Regions from separate parts of the Halobacillus sp. GSS1 genome, predicted to be linked through region 1. Evidence: riboswitches for the same ligand, from Rfam matches in the RefSeq annotation. Region 1 holds a riboswitch; the other holds the start of a gene.
The links. Region 1 has a riboswitch for FMN ahead of J0K78_RS14680 (ECF transporter S component). Riboswitches for the same ligand answer to the same signal wherever they lie in the genome.
Positions count from the first base shown of each region.

Region 2: linked by a shared signal. The riboswitch ahead of ribD (bifunctional diaminohydroxyphosphoribosylaminopyrimidine deaminase/5-amino-6-(5-phosphoribosylamino)uracil reductase RibD) and the one ahead of J0K78_RS14680 (ECF transporter S component) in region 1 are both predicted to bind FMN.

Region 1 is NZ_JAFLHE010000008.1:88,805-93,190, forward strand. It holds gene J0K78_RS14665 (thioredoxin family protein) at 1-329, opposite strand, end outside; gene J0K78_RS14670 (M20/M25/M40 family metallo-hydrolase) at 449-1,507, shown strand; gene J0K78_RS14675 (hypothetical protein) at 1,606-1,818, shown strand; FMN riboswitch at 1,971-2,116, shown strand; gene J0K78_RS14680 (ECF transporter S component) at 2,270-2,866, shown strand; gene J0K78_RS14685 (TraR/DksA C4-type zinc finger protein) at 2,898-3,275, opposite strand; gene J0K78_RS14690 (hotdog fold thioesterase) at 3,306-3,698, opposite strand.
Region 2 is NZ_JAFLHE010000006.1:32,078-36,463, reverse strand. It holds gene J0K78_RS12980 (bifunctional 3,4-dihydroxy-2-butanone-4-phosphate synthase/GTP cyclohydrolase II) at 1-580, opposite strand, end outside; gene ribE (riboflavin synthase) at 593-1,243, opposite strand; gene ribD (bifunctional diaminohydroxyphosphoribosylaminopyrimidine deaminase/5-amino-6-(5-phosphoribosylamino)uracil reductase RibD) at 1,243-2,319, opposite strand; FMN riboswitch at 2,491-2,640, opposite strand; gene J0K78_RS12965 (glycoside hydrolase family 13 protein) at 2,936-4,386, shown strand, end outside.

The sequences.
Region 1 (4,386 bases):
ATGATAGGGATAGATCTTGATCGTCCGTTTGTTAAATATTGATCCATCAACTCTAAATTATCATCCCGCAAAAGGAAGTGAACGGGAATGTGACCCTGCTCTGCAATTTTTAAGAAAATTGGCAGGTTCAGCATCGCATCCCCACACCAGTCCTCTGTAAGGACAATGGCACGTAATTTTTTGTTTTGCACTTTCTCAAATAGGGGCTGATCTTCAATGGGGACCGGGAAATTTTCATATATATAAATAAAGTCCTTTTGGTGTGTTTGCATGTGATCGACGTAGGTCTGTGCTGTCATTCCCTTATTAAACCAGTTTTCTAAGTTCATTCGTATTCCTCCTCTACAAACTCCGTACAAGATCATGTTCCCTCATTAGGCTTAGAATAAGCGTCTAATTATAATGGTATTCCTCTTTTTTGGTATGATAAAAGAAAAGGGGGATGATTATGGAAAAAGAACGATTGAATTTTTTAATGGAATTGCTGAACACACCTTCTCCGTCAAGCATGGAGATGGAGATACAAAAAAGATGGATCAAAGAGATGCGTCCATATGCGGATGATATCAAAACCGACCACGCCGGGAATGCGATCGCTGTATTGAATCCAGAAGCGGAATTCAAGATCCTGTTAGCCGGGCACTGTGATGAAATTGCTCTCGTCATCAACCGTATTGATGAGCAAGGGTATCTTCATTTTGACAAAATGGGAGGAATCAACCCAAAAGCAGCCGTGGGGATGAAGGTTAACATCCTTGGTTATGCAAAGGAATTGACCGGAGTTATTGGAGTGAACGCTCAACATCATGGTGGGTTGAAAGGTGACTTCGGTTTGGACGAACTTTTTATTGATTGTGGAGCTAAATCAAAGGAAGAGATGGAGCAGTTTGTCCAAATTGGCGATCTCGCTGTCTATAAAAGAGAGCCTGAGCTGTTGATGGATCGATACATAGCCGGACGTGGTCTGGATAACCGTACGGGACAATTCATCGTAGGTGAAGTATTGAGAAGGCTTTCTAAAGAGGATATTCAAGTAGGGGTCTATGCCGCAAGCACCGTTAATGAGGAGACGAACATGGGAGGGGCTTATTTTGCTGCAGCGGGCATCGAGCCGACGATGGCCATTGCATGTGATGTGACGTTTGCTACTGATTATCCAGGGGTCAATAAAAATAAACATGGGGATGTACGTTTAGATGGAGGGCCTGTCCTGGCAAAAGGTGCACCGATCAACAGGAAGGTTAATAAGCTTCTTGAAAGCACAGCCAAATCTCTTGATATGGACGTGCAGTATGAGCTGACGCCTCGAATGACAGGGACGGATGCGGATAAAATGAGGCTTACTGGTAAAGGCGTTCCGGTCAGTCTTGTTTCTCTGCCACTCCGCTATATGCATTCTCCTGTAGAAACGGTTAGTGTAAAGGACATCGAAGAAGAGGTCTCCTTGATGGTAGAAATGATTAAGAACATGACAGGAAACGAAAGTCTGAATCCGCTAGAAGAATAATCTTAACAGCACCGGGGAGTCTCCTCGGTGTTTTGTTTATTTAACGCATAATTGGAAAGAATAGCAGATATAATCTTCTATATTAAGGAGTGATCTGCATGGATCGGGAATTACTGCATCAACAAATTATGACGTTGAAGGGGAAAATTTGTGCTGGGCAGCTACAATTGCATGGGTATGATGAATACCTACTCATGCAGCTTGATAAGGTGAAAGATAGTGAAGATGGTCTTGTCGATGTATCCACGGTTTCTTCAACTCTCCGTCTGTTTATAGATGCTACAGATAAAATGCAGTCTCCATCAGCATAAATAACAAGGCGCATTTCTGCGCCTTGTTTATTTTTTATCATCATTCTTTAAGATAAACCAGAGTAAACTCTATCAACAAGAATCAGTCACTAAACATTAAACTTGCGCGTTCATAACGTTTTGTATAGAATAAAATTACAATAACATATCGATTCCATCTTCGGGGCAGGGTGCAATTCCCGACCGACGGTAAGAAGAAGTGAATTCTTTAAGTCCGTGACCCGTATGGTTTGACCATGCGGTGGACCCGGTGAAAGTCCGGGACCGACAGTTAAAGTCTGGATGGGAGAAGATGTCGAACGGAACTGGTAGCTTAAACACTACCTCTATTTCCTATGGACACGACCCTCTTAGCCCGAAAAAGTGCTACAGGGTTATTTTTATGTGTTTTTAGGCCGTTTACCTTCATCTGGGATGTGAATCGATGTATAGATGAAGGAGGAGATTGATGATGAACTCTTACACAGGGCAATCATCTAAGCTACAAAAGTTAGTCATTTTAGCGTTACTTGGTACGATATCCATGGTATTAATGTTTTTGAAATTTCCGCTTCCTTTTTTACCCCCGTATTTAAAAGTGGATGTCAGTGACATTCCTGCTCTTCTAGCTGCGATATTATTTTCGCCGCTCGCAGGTATTGTTGTGGAAGCGTTGAAAAATGGTCTATATATGATTTTCACAGGAGTTTCTGATCCCATCGGGGTCGGAGCGAATTTCCTGGCCGGAGTCCTCTTCATTGTTCCGGTTGCCGTTATCTATCGTAGAGGAAAGACCATGAAATCACTCCTATTAGGTTTAATTTTTGGTTCCGTCTTTATGGCCATAACAATGAGTGTGCTCAATTATTTCCTTATCCTTCCTGCTTACAGCTGGTTTATGGGATGGGAAACAATGAGCGCAGATGTGAAGTGGATGACAATCGTAGCAGGAATCCTTCCTTTTAATGTAATTAAAGGTGCTATAGCTGGTTCCTTGTTTATCATGTTATTCGTCAAAATGAAGGATTGGATTGAACAAAAAACTGTGCGACGACAGTCAGCCGCATAAAAAAGCGAGGGGAATCAACCCCTCGCTTTTTTTACTTATTTTTTTGGTCTTCAATTTCTTCCACTTTATAACGTGCTGTCGGCATGGCTTCCAAACGCTCAACTGGAATGGGTTCCCCTGACATTTCACTCAGACCATACCGCCCCTCTTCCATACGCTGCAAAGCATCTTTTACTTCCATTAATTTTTCCCGTGCCTGCTCATAAAACGTTTGTTCTTTCGCTCTCTCAAATTGATCCGTTCCCTGATCGCCAGGATGATCAGCCACGCTTGATATTTCACCGGTTCGATCGTTTTCGTAATCTTCTTTAGCCTGGTCTTCCCTGTATTCTTCCATTTGTGCTTCTGCTTCTTCTTTCATTTCTAAAAGGCGGTCCTTGAATTTTTGTTTTTGCTTATCATTCAACATGGTAACGTGACTCCTTTCGGGACTGTTCGGTTATTTTTTGGGGACGACTCCTACAGTGCATCGGGATAAACACAATAATTCTTCAGCTTCATTAACAATTTGTATTTCCCATACCATCGTATTTTTCCCGATATGAGCAGGAGTCGCTGTTCCAGTTACATATCCATCGCGGGCACTTTTTATATGGTTGGCATTGATTTCTACTCCGAATACTTGCTGTTGATCAGGATCAATGTTCAGAAATGCCCCGATGCTGGCAGCGCTCTCGGCTAATGCCACACTTGCTCCACCATGTAGAAAACCCATAGGTTGATGAGTACGGTGATCGACAGGCATACGAATTTGCACCTTCGTCGCATCTGCCGTCAAAACTTCCATCCCTAGTGCTTCCATCAATGTATTCTTCATCATAGATTGATTCATTTTTCATCCCGTCCTTTTTGTATTATTCCCATTGTAAAAATGGTCAAACCTTCATGTTACTTACTGAAAATATAAATGACTTGTTCAACAATCTGGCAGGTTTCTTGAAGACTCAGTTTCAAGACTTTTGTGGGGGGTTAGGGGGCTCCGGGAAAAGGTTCGCTTTCCGTGGGCGAGTGATGAGCCTCCTCGAGCTAACGCTCTGCGGGGTCTCATCTACCACGCACTTCCCACAGGAGTCTCACCGTTTCCCTCCGCCCTCCATCATACGAGGTTCTCGCCCCCCTCTACCAGTAACCTGCCAAGCTCTGTAATAAAGTCTTGTTCACGTACGCCGTTATAAAGGCGTGTTAACCAGAGATCATGCACGAATACGGCGTGAGAACAGGGTCTGGGAACCGTCCGCATGAAAAGCGGATGGGGACAAGAATGTGTATGTTTTTTACTGGCTGTTCCAAAGCACTGCAAATCGTCGTTTCCCTGACCCCGTATCCACGGCCGGATATTGTCATTCTTTATTTCAACTATACAAGGCTTCTTTTAACGATGCGCGGTATGTGCTCCTTGCGCTCCCGCGGAAAGCGAGTCATTCCCCGCAGCCCCATACACTCAACAAAAATCTCGAAACTGAGTCTTCCACAAACGGGAGTTTTAGTGAAAATAAAAAAAGGATGGTGGGGACCATCCT
Region 2 (4,386 bases), on a different contig from region 1:
TAAGATCTGCAATCGTGATCATAGGAAGGTCAAACTCATCCGCCATTTTTCTAAGGTCAGGCACACGTGCCATCGTTCCATCGTCTTTAATGATCTCGCAAATGACACCAGCCGGTCGTGCTCCCGCAAGCTTGGCAAGGTCTACAGACGCTTCCGTATGCCCTGCCCGTCGCAGGACGCCGCCTTCTTTCGCAATTAAAGGAAAAATATGCCCAGGCTTCTGGAAGTCCGCTGCTGTCGTTTCCGGGTTCAACATTTCCTTAATCGTCAATGCCCGTTCATCCGCAGATATTCCCGTCGTTGTATCTTTGTGATCGATACTTACAGTAAAGGCCGTCTGATTGGGATCCGAATTGTTATCGACCATCGGCACAAGTTCTAAATCCTGAGCCAGATCATTCGTGATCGGGGCGCAGACAAGTCCGCGTCCGTGTTTGATCATAAAATTGATCATTTCAGAAGAAGCATACTCAGCAATCCCAATTAAATCTCCTTCATTTTCACGATCTTCGTCATCACATACAATGACAAGTTTTCCCTGCTTTAAATCTTCAATGGCTTTTTCAACTGAATCAAACATCATTTCACCCTCTTATGCAAAGCCGTTGTCAGAAAGAAACTGTTTGGACAGCCTCGACTTCGGCTCTTCTTTATTTTGTCCGCTCAAAAAATGAGCCACGTATTTTCCGATCATGTCGCACTCAATATTGACACTGTCACCAGGTCCTTTTGCACCGAGCACCGTGTGCTCCATCGTATGAGGAATAAGGGAAATTGTCACTTTGGAGTCATCGACACCAAAAACCGTCAGAGAAGTGCCGTCCACAGCAATGGACCCTTTATATACGAAATATTGGATAAGTTCATCAGGTAGTTCAATTTCATAATAAACGGCATTGGATTCAGGCTTTTTCGAAACGATTTTACCCGTTCCATCAATATGTCCGGAAACTAAATGTCCTCCGAAACGTCCGCCTGCAGCCATCGCCCTTTCCAGGTTCACCGGGTCACCCTGCTGAAGTTCATGAATGTTCGTAGCTCTGTAAGTTTCAGGCATGACGTCAAAAGAAACCGTCTGCTCCGAAAAGTTTGTTACAGTCAGACACACGCCATTGACGGAAATGCTGTCGCCTAATTTGACGTCTGTTAAAATTTCTTTGGCTGAAAGGTTCACTTCGAGTGCTTCGGTTTTATTTTTTACTGATTTTAATGTTCCTATTTCTTCAACGATCCCCGTAAACATTAAGATTCTCCTTTTCTAACGGAAACAATTTTCATGTCATCCCCTATTTTTTCAGTCGAAACGATTTCAAAGGTGCTTACATTCTTTAATTGTTGAATGCCTTTTCCGCCCACAGGTGTTAAGGCTTCTTTTCCTCCGATTAACTTCGGTGCCATATACGTCACGGTTTCATCCACTTTTCCCGCACGTACGAAGGCATCCGCAATCGTCGCTCCTCCTTCAACAAGCAAAGAAGTGACTTTTCGTTCTCCTAAATACCGCAGGACTTCTTCTATGGAAACCTCTTCACCATGAAGTGGGATGATGGTGACATGTTCATAGTTTTCAAAGGTATCCATCGCTTCTTTTTTCACATGATTCCCTGTGAACACCCATGTTGGCGCTGAGTCGTCCTGGATCAACTGAGAGGAAGGCGGTATCCTGAGATGGGTATCAAGGACGATCCTTTTTGGATGACGGCCTTCTCCCTCTATTCGCGTTGTCAGCTTAGGGTTATCCATCAGCACTGTATTGATTCCAACTAAGATGCCATCAGAGCGATGCCGATAGTGGTGACCATCACGGCGCGCTTCTTCACCCGTAATCCACTGGCTTTCTCCTGTGGATGTGGCGATCTTTCCATCCAAACTCATAGCCGTCTTCAAACGGACATAAGGTTCTTTCTTTTGGATGAAGTGAAAAAAGGAAGCATTGATTTCATCTGCCTCTTCTTTCAGCACCTCTGTCTTCACCTCAAGACCATGCTCTCTCATCATCCGAATACCTCTGCCGGATACTTTAGGATTGGGGTCATTCGATGCAACCACCACTCTTTTTATGCCAGCTTCCAAGATGGCTTCTGCACATGGGGGGGTCTGCCCATAGTGACTGCACGGTTCGAGTGTGACATAAATTTCTGCATCCCTCGCCTTCTCTCCTGCCATGCGGAGTGCATGGACTTCGGCATGAGGTTCTCCTGCCTTGACGTGAACACCTACGCCGACCATCTGATTATGCTTAACGACAATCGCAGCCACGGAAGGATTCGGACTTGTCTGACCAACCGTTTCCCGCGCCATATCTACAGCCATTCTCATATATCTTTCATCCCGATCCAAGACCTTCACCACCTTTTCCAACCGGCATGCTTTGCCGAAAAAAATAAAAAACCCTGAAGAAGACAGACTTCTCCAGGGTCGTTGAACGTAAATCGCATACACTTAAAAAAGGGTACACGTATTGCTTTGATTTTAGTACCTTTACGTTTCTACAACCTTCTCCCATCCAGACTTTAACTGTCGGCTTTGGAGTTTCACCAAATCAGGGAGAACCGTGCCTAACACTGATTCTCCGTCGCGGGCTCGGAGCATATGCTCATTACCGCCGGCTGGGATTTTCACCCGACCCCGAAGGTTTACGTTATTCAATTTTTCGTTACAATATGAATCATATCGGATTTATTTATAAAGTGCAATTCAAATGAACTCCTCTATTTTCATTTTTCACTACAATTCCTATTGTAAAAACAGATAAAATCGGATAAGATAGATTACATTAAGAAAACGTTTGCACAAACCTTGAAAGAACTTATGAAAATATTAATCCATTAAAAGCTTGGGAAGTAATCAAGTTTTTATTTTTTCACAAAATGCGCAATCGGTTGCATATATCTGGAATAGGCAACTGTAATTGTAATGAAATGAGGGAAATCTTATGGAACGTGTATGGTGGAAGGAAGCGGTTGGATACCAAGTCTATCCTCGCAGTTTCCAAGATTCGAACGGTGACGGAATCGGGGATTTGCAAGGTATGATCGACAGGCTTGATTATTTAAAAGAAATGGGCATTGATTTTATTTGGATCTGCCCGATGTACAAGTCTCCCAAAGATGACAATGGCTACGATATCTCTGATTATCAGGACATTCTAGAGGAATTCGGGACGATGGCAGATTTCGATCGATTGCTTCAGGAAGTTCACAAACGGGACATGAAACTGATCATTGATCTTGTGCTCAACCATACAAGTGATGAGCACCCATGGTTCATCGAATCTAGAAGATCTAAAGACAATCCGAAGCGTGACTGGTACATTTGGCGGGACGGAAAAAACGGTGCCGAACCAAACAACTGGGAAAGTATCTTTGATGGTTCTGCCTGGCAGTACGATGAAGAAACAGAGCAATATTATTTGCACGTGTTCTCCACCAAGCAGCCGGATCTGAACTGGGAAAACCCTGAAGTCCGTGAAGCTTTGTATGACACCGTCAACTGGTGGCTTGAGAAAGGCATTGATGGTTTCCGTATCGATGCCATTAGTCACATTAAAAAGCGACCGAACTTTCCTGATATGCCAAATCCGAAGAAAGAGAAATACGTATCTTCCTTCGATATGCACATGAACCAGAAAGGCATCCATGAATTCTTACAGGAATTCAAAGACGAAACATACAGTAATTATGACGTCATGACCGTCGGCGAAGCGAATGGTGTTAGTGCCGACGAAGCCGATCTTTGGGTTGGAGACAACGGGAAAATGGACATGATTTTCCAATTTGAACATTTGGATCTCTGGGATCAGGATGCAGAGCAACAGCTCGATATCCCTGGGTTGAAAGAAGTACTTACACGCTGGCAGAAAGCTTTGGAGGGTGACGGATGGAACGCTCTATTCGTAGAAAACCACGATAAAGCCCGTGTTGTATCTACGTGGGGAGACGACGAAGTCTATTGGAGGGAAAGTGCAACATCCATTGCAACGATGTATTTCTTCATGCAAGGAACACCGTACATCTATCAGGGACAGGAAATCGGTATGACAAATGTGGCCTTCCCTTCTATCGAAGATTATGATGATGTCGCAGCGAAGAATTTATACAAGGCAAAAAAAGAAAAAGGCATGTCTCACGAAGAAATCATGCAGATTCTTTGGAATACCTCCAGGGATAATAGCCGGACGCCTATGCAGTGGAGCCATGAGGAAAATGCCGGATTCACAAGCGGAACGCCTTGGATGAAAATCAATCCGAACTACAAGGTCATCAATGTCGCAGACCAGCAGGACGACCCTCATTCAATTCTGAATCATTATAAAGAAATGATTCGTCTGAAGAAACACTATGACCTCTTCACCTATGGGACGTATGAGTTGATTCTTCCAGATGA